Regions from separate parts of the Pseudoalteromonas sp. SG43-5 genome, predicted to be linked through region 4. Evidence: predicted binding sites of a transcription regulator. Region 4 holds the regulator's gene; each other region holds the start of a gene.
What was found. The regulator sigma-54, encoded in region 4, starts transcription at its own class of promoters, with help from an activator protein. The targets are predictions, from matches to a motif close to GTTGGCACGNNNNTNGNNT.

Region 1 (4,326 bases), on a different contig from region 4:
AAAAAATATGCAGGGCTCACTTATAGCAATAACTTGGTTTTTACTATTAAAAAGCTTTAATTGTAGTGTGTGCTCACCACGTTCTACATCTCTTATTGCAAAGGTTGAACTGTCACTGGCTGGGCCATGTGCTTTGCCATCAATAAAAAGTTGTATAGTAAAACCAGTTTCAAAGCGTGGTTTTATTCGGCTAGTAACATAAACAGTGCCGGTATTTTCACGAATAGTCTGGTTATGATCAGGTGAGGAAATGGCAATACTAAAGGCCGCTTGTTGGGGCTGGGGTTGCTCGTCAAAAATGTCAGTATTTGTTGCAGGCATATTAAGATCTTGGCTGGTAAGCTTTACCTCTTTAGCACCTTTATGAGGGGTGTCAGAGAACACTAATACGCCATTTTTATCTTTCCAAGCGTATATCTTTGTTTCACCAGCGTAACCATAATTGCTTAATCCTAAAGCAATTAATAGTAATAAAATCTTGTTGTTCACTCTGCAGCCCTGCATTTTTGTCGGTAACTTAACTTTAGTGGAGATTGATTAATTTTACCATTAAAAAAGCCCGCAAAGCGGGCTTGAGAACACACATATTTTATACAGCTAAATTAACAGCTGTAGTACATTTCAAACTCAACTGGGTGAGTTGTCATGTTAAGCTTTTCAACTTCTTTAGATTTAAGTTCGATGTAAGCATCGATTAAGTCGTCAGTGAATACACCACCTTGAGTTAAGAATTCACGGTCTGCGCTAAGTGCAGATAGTGCTTCGTCAAGTGATGCTGCAACAGTTGGGATTTCTGCTGCTTCTTCAGCTGGTAAGTCATATAAATCTTTATCCATAGCATCGCCAGGGTGGATCTTGTTTTTGATACCATCAAGGCCAGCCATAAGCATTGCTGAGAAAGCAAGGTATGGGTTAGCTGTTGGATCTGGGAAGCGTACTTCAATACGACGACCTTTTTCAGATGGAACCACTGGGATACGGATTGATGCAGAACGGTTACGTGCAGAGTATGCAAGCATAACTGGTGCTTCAAACCCTGGTACTAAACGTTTGTACGAGTTAGTAGAGGCATTTGCAAAAGCGTTAATTGCTTTAGCATGCTTGATGATACCGCCAATGTAGTAAAGCGCATCTTCAGAAAGGCCGCCGTACTTATCACCAGCAAAAAGGTTTACACCATCTTTAGCAAGTGACTGGTGACAATGCATACCAGAACCGTTATCACCAACAACTGGCTTAGGCATAAACGTTGCTGTTTTACCGTATAAGTGAGCCATGTTATGGATAACATATTTCATTTCTTGAATTTCATCCGCTTTTAATACCATTGTATTAAAGCGAGTAGCAATCTCGTTTTGACCTGCTGTTGCAACTTCGTGGTGATGTGCTTCTACTACTTGGCCCATTTCTTCTAGAACTAGACACGTAGCTGAACGCCAATCTTGGAAGTCATCAACAGGAGCAACTGGGAAGTAACCGCCTTTAATACCTGGACGGTGACCTGTGTTGCCATCTGCATATTCTTTATCTGAGTTCCAAGCAGCTTGCTTAGAGTCAATTTTGTACATAGAACCAGACATATCTGATTTGTATTTAACGTCGTCAAATACGAAAAACTCTGGCTCAGGGCCAAATAAAACTGTATCTGCAATACCTGTAGAGCGCATGTAATCTTCAGCACGCTTAGCAACAGAACGCGGGTCGCGCTCATAACCTTGAAGCGTAGAAGGCTCTACTACGTCACAACGTACGATTAATGTTGATTCTTCAGTGAAAGGGTCTAGTTTGATTGAGTCAGCAACTGGCATTAATACCATGTCTGATTCGTTTATGCCTTTCCAGCCTGCAATTGAAGAACCGTCAAACATTTTACCGTCTTCAAAAAAGTCTTCATCAACTTGGTGATGAGGAATAGATACATGTTGTTCTTTACCCTTAGTGTCAGTAAAGCGTAAATCAATGAACTTAACGTCATTTTCTTTAATAAAATCTAAAACCGATTGTGACATGTGTCCTCCAACTATTGGGTTTTGTTATTGCTGCATAATTGCTTTGGGATTTACTAAGCTGATTTTGTGCCATTTTTATAACTAGCTGTTTATAAATTAAAAAAATATCGTTGCATCAAAATGGAATGTACAAACGCACTATATTGGTGCGTAAATTTTCCTTTTTGGTGCAAAATTTACAGGGCACAATTTGCTGCTAATTTAATCGCTCGGAAATAGCATAACCTAAATGCAAAAGAGTACCAAAAAGATCAGCAAAATAGCCAAAAAGGCTGTTTTTCAAAAAAAATTTGAAATTTAATTCATATAATTGTCATATATAAAACAGATACTTAGTAAAAGTATTGAGAAAGTTTTGAAATTTATATTGGATAAACTTTCATCCATGTCATTAATGAGGGATAATATGCGCCCTTTTAAATCCTATGCTGGGACATCTCGCGAAAGCGTGGATGAGTGCGTAGATCTTGCAGGATCAATGAGAATTTAATTTCTCTGAGTAAATATATGAGCATCGAACAGTTAAGAAATATAGCGATTATCGCGCACGTTGACCATGGTAAAACAACACTGGTTGACAAACTACTTGAGCAATCAGGTACATTAGAAACACGCGGCGGTAACGAAGAGCGCGTGATGGACTCAAACGACATTGAGAAAGAACGTGGTATTACCATTTTGGCTAAAAACACAGCCATTTCTTGGAATGACTACCATATCAATATCGTAGATACCCCGGGACACGCCGATTTCGGTGGTGAAGTTGAACGCGTACTTTCGATGGCTGACTCAGTATTATTACTTGTTGATGCTCAAGAAGGTCCAATGCCGCAAACGCGTTTCGTTACGCAAAAAGCATTCGCGCAAGGCTTAAAGCCAATCGTCGTTATCAATAAAATTGATAAGCCAGGCGCTCGTCCAGATTGGGTTATGGATCAAATCTTTGATTTATTCGACAACCTTGGCGCGACTGACGAACAGTTAGACTTTAAAGTAATCTACGCTTCAGCAATCAACGGTTGGGCAACACTAGATTTAGACGAACCATCAGACAACATGGAACCTATGTTCAAGATGATCGTTGAAGAAGTATCACCACCGGATGCAGATCCTGAAGGTGACTTCCAAATGCAAATTTCTCAACTAGATTACAACTCTTATGTTGGTGTAGTTGGTATTGGTCGTATTAAACGTGGTTCTGTTGCTCCTAACCAACAAGTTACTATTATCAGTGCTGATGGCACTACACGTAATGGTAAAATTGGTGCAGTACAAAGCTACCTAGGTCTTGAGCGTATCGAAACTGATAGAGCTTACGCTGGTAACATCGTAACTGTAACAGGTATTGGTGAGCTTAAGATTTCTGATACAGTTTGTTTCCCAGGAAACGTTGAAGCATTACCACCACTAAGTGTTGATGAGCCAACTGTAACAATGACATTCTCTGTAAATAACTCACCTTTCTGTGGTAAAGAAGGTAAGTTTGTAACGTCACGTAATATCCGTGAGCGTTTAGACAAAGAATTAGTACACAACGTAGCACTTCGCGTTGAAGATACTGCTAGCCCAGATAGCTTCCGTGTTTCTGGTCGTGGTGAATTACACCTAGGTATCTTAATCGAAAACATGCGTCGTGAAGGTTACGAGCTTTCAGTTTCTCGTCCAGAAGTTATCTTACGTACTGTAGATGGCGTTCTAGAAGAACCGTTTGAAACAGTGACTATTGACTGTCAAGAAGAGCATCAAGGTTCTGTTATGGAACAAGTTGGCCTACGTAAAGGTGAACTTACTAACATGACTCCAGATGGCAAAGGCCGTATGCGTTTAGACTTCATGATCCCAAGCCGTGGTTTAATTGGTTTCCAAACTGATTTCATGACGCTTACTTCGGGTTCTGGTCTTATGTACCATACGTTCGATCATTATGGTCCTCATAAAGGTGGCGCTATCGGTGTTCGTAAGAACGGCGTAATGATTGCAAACGCAACTGGTAAAGCACTTACTAACGCATTATTTAACTTACAAGAGCGCGGCCGTTTATTCATCGGTCACGGTGTTGAAGTATACGAAGGTATGGTTATCGGTATTCATAACCGTGATAACGACCTTACAGTTAACGCCCTTAAAGGCAAGCAGTTAACTAACGTACGTGCATCTGGTACTGATGAAGCGCAAACGCTTTCTCCACACCTTAACTACTCACTTGAGCAAGCGCTTGAGTTCATCGATGATGACGAGCTAGTTGAAGTTACTCCACTAAACATTCGTATCCGTAAGAAACACCTTACAGAAAACGAACGTAAACGTGCGGGTCGTG
Region 2 (4,326 bases), on a different contig from region 4:
TCAGGAATTGAGCCGTGCGCTGTCATCATAATGACAGGTAATGCAGGGTAGCGGCTTTGCAGCTGACGATGCAGTGCCATACCATCCATTTCATCCATGCGTAAGTCGGTTATTACGGCGTCAAACACTTGGCTTTTAAGTATTTGTAGTGCGGTTAAGCCGCTTTCGCAGGTTGTTACTTCGTATCCTTTTGATTCAATACGAATAGCGAGCAGTTTTAATAAGCTAGCGTCGTCGTCTACGAGTAATACTTTTGCACCTTGTACTTTAGTTGCGGCCATCGTTACTGCTCCTTCGTTTCTTCTCGTAGTAAAAGTTGCTGCTCAATCGTTGCTAACGATGAGAGGGTTTCTTGCATTTTATTATTAAGTGCTTGCTGCTCTTTTTTAGCATTTATTTGCATAGTTACTTGCTGCTTTTGAAGCCATAAATATTGCTTTATGTCATCAGGCCAAAAGTAAGCAAGATCGAGCTTTAGCAACTGAGTCATTACCGTATTTGGATCATTATTTATGTTTAAGCACATAAATTTAAAAAAGCGTTTAAGCTCGTTTTCGCCTGTAAAAACATCTTTGCTAGGTACCAATTTAAACCCGCCACACTGATTAGCGTGCCATGCAATAACTTGCTCTGCAGGAGGATAGCTTGGTTCAATTTTTGGTCTAGGTTTTGGACTAGGGTTACTGTTTTTGTCGGTCGTTTTTTTTGTATCGACCACAGGTGCAGGTGTAATTGACACACGCTCTTCTTGCCCATTATTAATTTCACAACCTGATATAACCATGCTGCTACTGAGCACACATAAAATAGCGATTAAACGCAAGCGCATGTTAATTAACTCCTAGATTTTTTGTTATGGGAATTTTAATTGAAAACCGGCAACCATGTGGCTCGTTATGCTCAACACTAAGTGTACCTCTTAGCTGTTCAACAGACTCTTTTACAATAGTTAAACCCAGCCCACTGCCTTGCAGCGTAACATTTTTACTGTGTTTACCTTGATAAAATGCGCTGAAAATTTGAGTTTTTTCTTGCTCTTTAATACCGCACCCTTTATCAAGTACAACGATACAAAGCTGGTTTTGCTCAAGCGCTAAATTAATAGTAACGCTTTGCTTATCTTCTGAAAATTTTAAGCCATTTGAAATAAGCTGAATTAAAATCATCTCAATAAGCTCACTAGGTAAAGCAAGCGGTTTGTTAGGTAAAGTATTTTGCCACTGCAGAGCTTGCTGACGCGCAGTTAAGCGATGCTCAAAATGGCTATTAATTTTATTAATAAGAAGACTAAATTCAACTTCGCTTAGGCTATCTTTACTGGTGCGAATAGCATTATAACTCAGCAAGCTGTCAATCATTGTACGAAGGCGCACCATAGATTGGCTAATAAGCTCAAGCACTGCTTTTTGCTCAGCGGTAATTGGACCTACTATTTCATCAGTTAATAAGTCAGTGCCTTCGACCATTGAAGCAAGCGGCGTTTTTAGCTCATGAGTTACATGGCGTAAAAAAGTATCTTTTTGCTGCTCAAGCATATGAAGCTGTTCTTGTACCCATTGGAGCTTTTCTCCTAGCTCAACAAGCTCAGCTGAACCTTTCACAGATATTTTTTGCTGCCAATGCCCCTGCCCAAGCTTATCAATAACCGTAGTTAACCCTTTTAGCCGCCCACTTATGCGCCATAAAAAACCACCCCCAACAATTAAAGTCAGTGGAATAAGTGCCACCAGCCAATTTATAAATGACGCTTGCAGGCTTGTAAGCTCTTTTTGGTTATTGGTAATTTGCGCTTCGTTTTTATCACGTAACCATAAAGTAAGCTCAGCAACTAAATCGCTCACTGGCACAAATAGCTCAGCTTGCTGTTGTTTTTTCTCAACAAGCTCTACATGCGCGGTTTGTAAGGTGGTATATAAGCGTTGCCATTGGTTGATATACTCTTTATTCGTGTTTACAAATTTGAGTTCATCAATGCTTTGTAGGGATGATTGCCATTTATCAACAATAAGCTTATCTAGCGATTCACTTTTTAATACCCAGTTTTGTCTAGTGGCGCGTTCAAGACTGTTGAGTTCTTGCTTTAAAGTGTTAAACGATTTGGTAACTTGGTAGTTGCTACTCACAATACTTTGAGTAACCGCTAATTGCTTATTAAGCGCATTTAAAAATACGATCACCACTATAGAAAGCGGCAGTAACGAAAGCAGCATACTCATTGCAAATTGCCCAATTAAATTAGGCCGCCAGTTAAGCATTGCTTGGTATTTTTTAGCTATGGTTGCTGGCATTTCGTTTAGTCCTTTTAAGTTAAGCGTTCTATTATTAAGTGCTTACCTTATACACTAGCTGAACCAGCAATTATATTTAATACGATTAACAGCCAGCACTACAAAACAATGTGTCGCCAAATAGAGACAACGTAACTTGTTGATTTTAATAAACTCCCTTTTAACCCCATTAAATAGTGTTGCAAAAGGCGCACAAAAATTACAATAAACCCAGTAAAAACTTCTCACTGGTTTAAAGCTAAAACAATAACCAATTGAAAAATAACAACAATTATTATTGGCACCATTTTTGTAATAGGAGTAATAACTTTAATCAATAAGGAAATAATTATGAACAAACGCATTTTAGTAATTTCATCATTACTGGCTTTAGGCTTTTTAGGCGCTAATGCACACGCAATGGACGTTCACGCGACTTTTAACGAACTTGATAAAGACAGTAACGGCACATTAAGTGAAGCCGAAGCAGGTGAAGATGCTGTGTTACACGAGAATTTTTCTCAAATTGATACTAATCAAGATGGGCAATTGTCGCTAGATGAATTCAAAAAATTTATTCAATAAACTCATTTAATAAGGAACGTGATTATGAAACAACTTATAGCCGCTTTTTCATTAATGTTTTTAGCAATTAGTGCCACCGTAATTGCATCGCCAATAAATGTGCGTTTTGCCCACTTAGATAAAGACATGGACGGACAAATATCAATTGCAGAAGCAAAGGAAGATAAGGAAGTAATGAGACAATTTGCCGACTTAGATGAAGACGGTGATGAAAAGGTCTCAAAAAAAGAATTTGAAAGCTTTAAACCTTAATGAGTAATTACTGATTAAGCTTTACTTAAGCTTGTTATAGGTAAACTGGAATTAAAAGCATTTGCCATAATCCCTGAGGGAGTGTGTAAAAGGATTTAATGTTGGGAGTTAAATTACGGCAAGTGCTTTTTCCTTTTCACTTTATTTTAGCCACAAACTTTAAATACATCTTTTGGAAGGAACACCATGAAGATACTTCCCCTTACTATAAGCATCTTAATGCTATTAAGCTTTGATGCAGCTGCACTTGATGTAAAGCAACGCTTTGATCACCTCGATAGCGACAAAAGTGGCTATTTAACGCATGACGAACTTGATCCCCAACCACAACTATTAAACACATTTGTAAAATGGGACAAAAACCAAGATAACCAAATTTCGTTAATCGAATTTAAAAATTACCTTACCAATAACCTCTACTGAGTATTTTTCATGAAAAAAACAAGCTATATAGCGCTTTTTGCGTTTAGTATTTTTAGCACATTAGGCTTTGCTGCAAGCAACAATGTTGCAGAGCAATTTGAAAAACTTGATAGAAACCAGGATGGTTTTTTAACACGTTCAGAAACCGCTGTAGACCCTGCTTTGTGGTCTCGGTTTTCAAGCTACGATCAAGACAAAGACGGCAAGCTAACGCTAAGTGAATACAGTTTATACGCTAGTAAATAAACCCTTTCAAAAGCTAGATATTTTATGTTCTAGCTTTACTGCTTTTTTCTTCATCATAATTTGTCTCACATATTGGTATTATAAAGTTGGGTTTGCTAGTGTTAACGCACTAACAATAAAAAATAATGCCTTATGTCGCTCAAAAAAATAATCAAACCACTCATACTAGCCAGCCTTTGCGCTAGTTCTAGTTACACTCTTGCACAAACAAAAGTAATTTATAACGCAAATGGTTATACCCCTTTATACCAAGGTGAAGTACAGCAGTTTACTACCCTCGTTATTAAAAATGGCAAGGTAGTAAAACTAGGTAGCGATACACTTAAAGATAGCTACCCAGATGCCAAGCTAATTGATGCGCACGGTAATACCTTATTACCAGGCTTAATTGATGCTCATGGGCACGTTATTGGCCTTGGCGATAATTTATCGCAACTTGATGTACGCGGTGCAGAATCGGTTGATGAAGTAACGAATAAACTAAAAGTATTTGCCGATAACAAACAAGGTTGGATTATAGGGCGAGGTTGGAACCAAGAGCTTTGGGCTGATA
Region 3 (4,326 bases), on a different contig from region 4:
TCACTTTAACGAGCCGTGGGCGAATAGATTACTTTCCTCGCTCGTTTATTGAGGTTAATTCTGAGCTTATTGAAAACAAACAAAGTAACTTAGTCGTTGTGCCTGATTTATATATAAGCTACCCAACGGGTATTTATTATTTTGTGACTAAGAGTAAACCCGAATTGGCAAAGGCAGTAGAGGAGGGCTTAATATTAATGCAGACAAACGGCGAGTTTGATGCATTATTTAATGAATACTTCGCAAAGGATTTAAATACACTACCTTATACAAAAGGTAAAACAATAGAGATTAAGCTCGATAACCCTTATTTTTAGGCACAAAAAAAGGAGCCTAGGCTCCTTTTTAGTATGCTATTAATAGCATTTAATTAGCGAAGTAACGACTCAGTTAATACTGGACGAATTTCGCGGATAATTGCTTGAGTCAGTTTTGGTGAACCACAGATAATATTGCCGCTGTGGTTATAGTTATTACCACCGGCGAAATCTACAACCATACCGCCCGCTTCTTTAACCATTAGTTCGCCCGCAGCAGAGTTCCAAGGTTTTAAACCAATTTCAAAAAATCCATCAACACGGCCAGCTGCAACGTATGCCATATCTAAAGCAGAACAACCTGCACGGCGAATATCAGCAGTGTGTACAAACAATGCTTTAAACGCTTCAGTGTATGCATCCATGTGGTTTTTGTTTTTGAAAGGGAAACCAGTAGCAAGTACAGTGCCTGCAAGAACCGTAGTTTTGCTAACGCGTAGACGTTTACTGTTTAACTGAGTGCCTTGACCGCGAGATGCAGTGAAAAGCTCACCACGAATTGGATCATAAATAACAGCTTGGTCTAAACGACCTTTAACTTTAAGTGCGATAGAAACCGCGTAATGAGGGATACCTTTGATGAAGTTAGTTGTTCCATCGATAGGATCTACAATCCATTGGTAATCATCATCCTTGCCTTTATGCTCACCTAGTTCTTCACCAACAATTGAGTGAGTAGGGTAAGACTGTAAAATAGTGTCACGAATTACGGCTTCGGCTTCTTTATCAATGTTAGTTACTAAGTCGTTAGCGCCTTTTTGTTGCACTTCAACTTTTGATAAATCTTCACTTGCGCGAAGTAAAATTTTGCCTGCGTTGCGCGCAGCGCGAACCGCAATGTTTAACATTGGATGCATGGTATTACCTTTGGGTTGTAAAAGAACGTTTATATATTTCAGCCGGCGTATTTTAGCGACTTTTGCCATAAAGTAAACAATAAACCCCAAATACTTGTGTTTGTTTTTTATACAAGATTGAAAAGTTTATATATTTTTAAAAAATAATTATCTGCATTTAAATAAATTAATTTTAAATAACACTTTACCTAAAGTTAACTTGAGGTTTTATCGTGCTCCTAACTTAACTGATAGGATAACATTATGTATTTAGAGCACGTAAACTTAGTCGCGAGTGATATAGATAGTATGCTTACATTTTATCGCGCTGTATTTCCACATTGGTCGATTAGAAGTGAGGGCAGAGGCGATTGGCATGGAAAACCAAGACGCTGGGTACACTTTGGAGATGACACGCATTACATTGCGATAAGCAGTCATGGTGAAGGTGAAAACAGAAACTTATCGGGCCATCAAATTGGTTTTGCACACTTTGCTTATGTAACTAATAATTTAAGCGCAGTAGTAATGCGCTTAAATAAAGTGGGTTTTACTCTAAGCAAGCAAGGTAACGAGAATCCTTTCAGAAAGAATGTCTACTTTATTGATCCTGCAGGGTTTGAAGTTGAGTTTGTAGAGTATTTAAGTGATATACCAAGCGAGCGAAATAACGATTTATAATAAAATACTAAGCAGCACGCTAAAGTGCTGCTACTCAATTATAGTGAGCGATTATTATTACCCGTGCCAAACTGGGTTTTTAGCTCATTTGCAAAGCTCATAAATTTTTCTTTAATTGTGCGCTTTATTTTTACCTCAACCGAGCCCATTACTGCCTTTCCTTCAATATGAATTGTAGGGCCTTGGCGTTTGTTAAGCGACACAGATTTATTTTCAAGGCTACTTAAAATACAAAACATTTTAGACACTACATTGACATGCTCTGGTACGTAAATTTCATCGCTACCAAAAATACAGTTAACGTGAATAGTTACATTTTGATGCGCAAAAATAGCATCGGTAAAATCAAGCACCACCGATCCCATAAAGTTACTCAAATATATATTTTTTGGCACAACCCACTGACCACTTCGCTCGTTAGATCCTAAAATACTGCGTAATGTAATATCATCATCACTGTTTTGCTGTGCACTATAATGTGGTGTAAATTGCGATTGTTTTTCTGCTTTATATTGCTGATCGGTATTAAGTGTTAAGTCTTCTACTAAGGCTAGCAGAGCTTCGTTATTAGGTGCATCCATCGCATTATCTAAACGTCTTTCGAATGCATCAACAGAAATAACACCATGACTGTAATTATAAATTAATTGATCAATCACTTGTTCGCGTACTTGCTCTATTGGGCGGTCTTCAACTTTTACAGACATGAGTTATTCCTTATTATATTTACTATTGATACTGCTCTTGTAGTTAGGCTGCAAACCGCGTACCAAATATAATTTCATTAATTATCAATTGGTTATTTTTTAACGGTGTTTTTTGTTTTGTTATATTAACGATAGATTAACCAAAAGAGCAATTATCTAGCTATTTTCACTATTTGAGAAAGTTTTACCGAGTAGCCTGTAAATAGTTACACAAACATAGATAAGGTTTTATCTTTTAATTAATTCAAGCCTTTGAATTTTAAGTATAAATAAAGTTGGCCTGAAGCTCGCATTAGTTAAAGTGTCTTTAATCAAAAGGAGAAAGATTATGAAAACATTTAACAAATCTATTATCGCAGCTCTAGTTCTTGGTACTACGGCTATGGGTGCCCAAGCAAACAGCTGGGAAAACGAAAGTAAAGATGCTTGGATTGATGGTAAGGCAGAAACCGTTCTACTTATGAACACTAATCTAAACAACTTTGACATTAACACTGATGTAAAAAATGGCAAGGTAGTACTTACAGGTAAAGTTAATAGCGAACTCGATAAAGAGCTAGCAGAAGAACTTGTACTTAGCCTAGATGGTGTAACTGATGTTGATAACAGCCTTACTGTTGTTAAAAGCATGGACACCGAAGATAAAAACAACGACATGATGGACGATGATGATAACGACCTAACGGACGCTAAAATCACCACTGTAATCACAACTCGCTTCCTGTTTGACTCAGAAGTAGGTGGTACAGACATTGATGTTGATACCGACAACGGTGTGGTAACTCTGAATGGCTCTGTAGAGTCTGAAGCTGAAAAGCAACTAGCAGTTAAAATTGCTAAAAATGCTGAAGATGTTCGCGACGTAGTTGATAAACTAGCTATTGTTGCTGAATAATACAGTATAGTTAAAGCCCAGTAATACTGGGCTTTAAGTCTTTTCAATGTTTAATTTAAATGGAGTTTGATCATGGATATTATTCGTATAATACTTTCGGTTTTATTACCGCCATTAGGTGTGTTTTTGCAAGTTGGCTTAGGTATGCATTTTTGGTTAAATATTCTATTAACACTGCTAGGTTATTTCCCAGGGTTAATACATGCAATCTACATTATTGCGAAAAAATAATGACAGATTATATATTGTGTAAGCCGACTACTGAGGTTTAGCTAAATACTTTAGTACCGATCGGCTCACAATATTAGTTTTTAGAGAGTTTTTAGATTAAATCCATTTTTTAAAACACTTCAACCCATTAATTCACTTCCTTAACTCACTCCCAATATTATTTTAAAACTATACTTATTGTTTACTAATAAGCTTTCCAGTTAACAGTCGCGCTCAGATTCTGATTTGATGCCATTTAGGAAATCTTCAACATTAGTGTGTTTATACATCTATAATATACAATCAAATACCTTATTATTTAGTGACAATATTACCTTCACTTCTAGTGTTATCATTAAACTAGGTTTTTAGGCATGTTGAGGTAGTTAATTGAATATTCGACTTATAATGTCAGGCGTTGTGTCATTCATTTTTTATTTTAGTTGGGCCTTCTGGGCAAATAGTGCGGCAGACATTGCTAAATCGGTCACTTTTCAAGCTGCATTAGTGCAAGGGTTGTATAGTGGATTTGTAACGCTGTTTTTTACCTTTATTTTAGAAAAGGTCGTCAACAAGTATAAGTTTAGTTATGTAACGCTTGCGTTAGTAACTCCAATTATTTGTATGTTTCATTCTAAAACACCACAAAACGTCGCAATACGACAAAGTTTTAATAATGC
Region 4 (4,326 bases):
AAAGCAATCAGACGGCACGACTATGAGCGCCAGTGCTGACGAAGTACGTTATGATGTATCTAAGCGTTTTTTAACGCTTGTTGGTAATGCACAAGTTTCGCAAGCCGGACAAAAAATAAATGCTAAAAGCATTACCTACGACATAGAGCAGCAGCTCATCAGTGCCGAAAAAGATGAAAACTCAACTGACCGCGTTCACACAATTTTAGTACCGATCGAAACTAAAAAAAGTAAAAAAGGCGATAAAGGTCAACCATGAGCACATTAAAAGCAGAACTATTAGCAAAAAGCTATAAAGGTCGTGAAGTTGTAAAAAACGTCGGCCTTGAAGTACAAGCTGGCAGTATAGTTGGCTTACTTGGCCCTAACGGTGCTGGTAAAACAACGACTTTTTATATGATTGTAGGGCTTGTTCCTAGCGACAAAGGTAAAATATCTATTGATGATAACGATATTACTCTTTTACCTATGCATAGTCGTGCTAGATTAGGCATAGGCTACTTACCACAAGAGTCATCGATTTTTAGAAAGCTGACTGTTTATCAAAACTTAATGGCCATTTTAGAAACGCGCAAAGAACTAAATAAACAAGCCAGAGAAGACACGCTCAATAACTTATTAGATGAATTTAGCATACAACACATTCGTGATAGCCAAGGTATGGCATTATCGGGGGGAGAACGTCGTCGTGTAGAAATAGCACGAGCGCTGGCAGCAGATCCTAAATTTATATTACTGGATGAACCGTTTGCCGGTGTTGACCCTATTTCGGTATTAGATATAAAGAAAATAATAGAACATCTTAAAAATCGTGGGATTGGTGTATTAATTACCGACCATAACGTAAGAGAGACCCTTGATGTTTGTGAAAAAGCCTACATTGTTTCTCATGGGGAGCTGATTGCATCAGGTACTCCAGAACACGTATTAAATGATAAAACAGTACGCGATGTTTACTTAGGCGAGCAATTTAGGCTGTAACATTTACGCCATGTCTTTAAGCATCTGCTAGTATTAATTATAACAACATAAAAGGATTGTTAGAGATACATGAGGCAATCACTACAGCTGCGCATGGGCCAGCAACTTACAATGACTCCACAGTTGCAACAAGCTATTCGTTTGTTGCAACTCAGTACATTGGATCTCCAGCAAGAAATACAAGAAGCTCTCGACAGTAATCCACTATTAGAGGTTGAAGAGGCAGACTATTCCGAAGACGCTGCTGGTAAAAACGAGCAAAAAGCTGATACCGATGACATAACTGTTAGCGCATCTGCTGATGATGCTCCGAGCGAATACGAACAAGATACTGGTGAAGCACTTGCAAAAGACACGCTAAGTGACGACATGGCTATGGATGTCAGTTGGGATGAGTACATGAGTGCCGCTCCTGCAGCCTCATCAGGTCCAATGCCTGAAGACGAATCAATATACCAAGGCGCCTCTACTGAAACGCTCCATGAGTATTTAATGTGGCAATTACAACTAACGCCATTTAGCCCTACAGACGAAGCTATTGCTATTGCTATTGTAGAAGCTGTCGATGATTCAGGTATTTTAACACTAAGCTGCGAAGAGATTTTAGAAAGCTTTAATCAAGAAAACGAAGATGATAACGAAGTCGAACTTGATGAAATTGAAGCGGTATTAAAACGCATCCAACTGTTTGATCCTGTTGGTATTGCTGCACGTAGTTTACAAGAGTGTTTGTGTATTCAGCTTAATCAATTTGATAAAGAAACACCTTATATTAATGAAACGAAAATGATTTTAACCGAGCATATTGATCTATTAGCAGCTCGCGACTATCGTACATTAATGAAAAAAACTAAGCTCAAAGAAGAAGAGCTTAAAGAAGTAATGACACTAATACATACTCTCAACCCAAAACCTGCAGATACTATTGTAAGGGAAGAATCTGAGTATGTTATTCCTGATGTGTCAGTTAAAAAAATTAAAGGCCGCTGGGTTGTCGAATTAAACCCAGATAGCATGCCTAAAATTCGTGTTAATAGCCAATACGCAGCAATGTCTCGCACTGTAAAATCAAGTGGCGACAGCCAGTTTATTCGCTCACATTTACAAGAAGCTAAATGGTTTATTAAAAGCTTAGAAAGTAGAAACGACACGCTATTAAAAGTTACTAATTGTATTGTTAAGCAACAACAAGGCTTTTTTGAACATGGCCCTGAAGCCATGAAACCAATGGTTTTAAATGATGTTGCTGAAATGGTAGAAATGCACGAATCGACAATTTCTCGCGTAACTACTCAAAAGTACATGCATACACCCCGTGGTATATTTGAGCTTAAATATTTTTTCTCAAGCCATGTAAGTACTGAAAACGGTGGTGAATGTTCATCTACAGCAATACGTGCGCTTATCCGAAAATTAATCGCAGCAGAAAACTCAGCAAAACCATTGAGTGATAGCAAAATAGCGGATATATTGGCTGAGCAAGGAATTAAAGTAGCGAGACGTACAATCGCAAAATACCGCGAATCTCTTGCTATTCCACCGTCAAATCAGCGTAAAAGTCTGATTTAAGACGCTAAACTAAGAGGGTAATGCTTATGCAACTAAACTTAACTGGTCGTCACGTAGAATTAACCGATTCACTAAGAGACTATATTAATACTAAATTTGCGAAGCTTGAAAGACACTCTGATCATATTAATAATGTTCATGTCATTCTCGATGTAGAAAAATTAAATCAAAAAGCAGAAGCCACAATACACGTAAGCGGTGCTGAGCTATTTGCCTCTACAGAACATCAAGATATGTATGCCGCTATTGACTCGTTGATCGACAAGCTCGATCGCCAAGTAATCAAACACAAAGAGAAGCTTGCTCGACACTAATATGATGAAATTAAGTTCACTTATATGCCAGGACTGCAGCAAAGCTGCGGTCCTTTTTAATAGCAAAAAAAGAATTTTAGAGTTCATTAGCGAACTTGCTCACGACAAACTTCCGTATTTACCGCAACAAGATATTCTTAATGCTTTAATGAGCAGAGAGAAATTAGGTAGTACAGGTATAGGACGTGGCATTGCTATTCCTCATGGAAGAATGAGCGGTGCAGAAGAGCCTTTGGCTTTAGTGCTCGTTAGCGAAACTCCAATAAACTTTGATGCAATCGATAATCGCCCTGTTGATATTTTTGTCGCACTCATCGTACCAGATGGCGATAACCAGCAGCACTTAAAGACTCTAGCAACCATTGCTGATAAACTAAACAACAAAGATTTTTGTAAACAGTTACGCAGTGCAAAATCTGATACTGAGCTTTACCAAGTTATTGTCGATCAATCATAGTTTTATAAAGGGTGTTAAATGGAGTTAATTATCATAAGCGGCCGTTCCGGTTCTGGAAAGTCGGTTGCTTTGCGCGTTGTAGAAGATTTAGGTTATTATTGCGTAGATAATATTCCAGTAAACCTACTACCTTCATTAGTTCGCAGTGTGTCTGATAGCTACGATAAAATTGCTGTTAGCATAGATGTGCGCAACATCCCTAAAGAACAAGATGAATTTAACGATATTCTTGAATACTTACCAGGCTTTGCAAACCCTACGTTATTTTATTTAGATAGTGACGATCAGACATTGATCAAACGCTTTTCTGAAACACGCAGATTACACCCACTATCAATAGACTCGTTGCCTCTTGATTTAGCCATCAAAAAAGAAAAAGAATTACTTGATGTATTAACCACTCGCGCCGACTTTATGATAGATACGACTGATTTAAGTGTTCATCAACTCGCTGAATCTATTCGTGAAAAGATTTTAGGTAAAAAAGATAAGCAACTGATTGTCACATTTGAATCATTTGGTTTTAAACACGGTATACCAAAAGAAGCAGACTACGTATTTGATGCACGCTTTTTACCAAATCCACACTGGGAACCAGAGTTGAAGCCTTTAAATGGGTTAGATCAACCGGTTAAAGACTATTTAGCTAATCACAGCATAGTGCAAAAATTCACATGGCAAATTCAAACATTTGTACAAACGTGGTTACCGCATTTAGAACGAAATAACCGCAGTTATTTAACCATTGCTATTGGGTGTACAGGTGGGCAACATCGCTCTGTGTATTTAGCGCAAACTATCGGTGAAAGTTTTGCAATGACACATCCCAATGTAAAAATTCGCCATCGCGAACAAGAAAAATAATATAGCTGAATAATCACCTGTTCAGCTTAGGTAGAGTAAGTTATGCATTGTGAAGATACCTTTTTAATAAAAAACAAATTAGGCTTACACGCCAGAGCAGCTACTGTGCTTGCGCAATTAGCAGTACAATTTGATGCTACA

Region 1: a site for sigma-54 is predicted at 2,065-2,083, ahead of glnA (glutamate--ammonia ligase). Genes of this name have one in related genera too.
Region 2: a site for sigma-54 is predicted at 2,565-2,583, ahead of H5161_RS09510 (EF-hand domain-containing protein). Genes of this name have one in related genera too.
Region 3: a site for sigma-54 is predicted at 2,590-2,608, ahead of H5161_RS01870 (LiaF domain-containing protein). Genes of this name have one in related genera too.

Annotation. Positions count from the first base shown of each region.
Region 1 is NZ_JACJFA010000010.1:106,101-110,426, reverse strand. Features, by position in the region: gene H5161_RS12230 (DUF4124 domain-containing protein) at 1-489, opposite strand, end outside; gene glnA (glutamate--ammonia ligase) at 603-2,009, opposite strand; gene typA (translational GTPase TypA) at 2,517-4,326, shown strand, end outside.
Region 2 is NZ_JACJFA010000007.1:59,850-64,175, reverse strand. Features, by position in the region: gene H5161_RS09525 (sigma 54-interacting transcriptional regulator) at 1-281, opposite strand, end outside; gene H5161_RS09520 (hypothetical protein) at 284-829, opposite strand; gene H5161_RS09515 (sensor histidine kinase KdpD) at 831-2,288, opposite strand; gene H5161_RS09510 (EF-hand domain-containing protein) at 2,619-2,852, shown strand; gene H5161_RS09505 (hypothetical protein) at 2,877-3,104, shown strand; gene H5161_RS09500 (EF-hand domain-containing protein) at 3,291-3,527, shown strand; gene H5161_RS09495 (calcium-binding protein) at 3,537-3,773, shown strand; gene H5161_RS09490 (amidohydrolase) at 3,906-4,326, shown strand, end outside.
Region 3 is NZ_JACJFA010000001.1:407,307-411,632, reverse strand. Features, by position in the region: gene H5161_RS01885 (ABC transporter substrate-binding protein) at 1-317, shown strand, start outside; gene suhB (inositol-1-monophosphatase) at 371-1,174, opposite strand; gene H5161_RS01875 (VOC family protein) at 1,418-1,834, shown strand; gene H5161_RS01870 (LiaF domain-containing protein) at 1,873-2,541, opposite strand; gene H5161_RS01865 (BON domain-containing protein) at 2,870-3,436, shown strand; gene H5161_RS01860 (YqaE/Pmp3 family membrane protein) at 3,509-3,667, shown strand; gene H5161_RS01855 (hypothetical protein) at 4,037-4,326, shown strand, end outside.
Region 4 is NZ_JACJFA010000014.1:12,614-16,939, reverse strand. Features, by position in the region: gene lptA (lipopolysaccharide transport periplasmic protein LptA) at 1-259, shown strand, start outside; gene lptB (LPS export ABC transporter ATP-binding protein) at 256-981, shown strand; gene H5161_RS14160 (RNA polymerase factor sigma-54) at 1,051-2,550, shown strand; gene hpf (ribosome hibernation promoting factor) at 2,577-2,864, shown strand; gene ptsN (PTS IIA-like nitrogen regulatory protein PtsN) at 2,869-3,321, shown strand; gene rapZ (RNase adapter RapZ) at 3,340-4,185, shown strand; gene H5161_RS14140 (HPr family phosphocarrier protein) at 4,228-4,326, shown strand, end outside.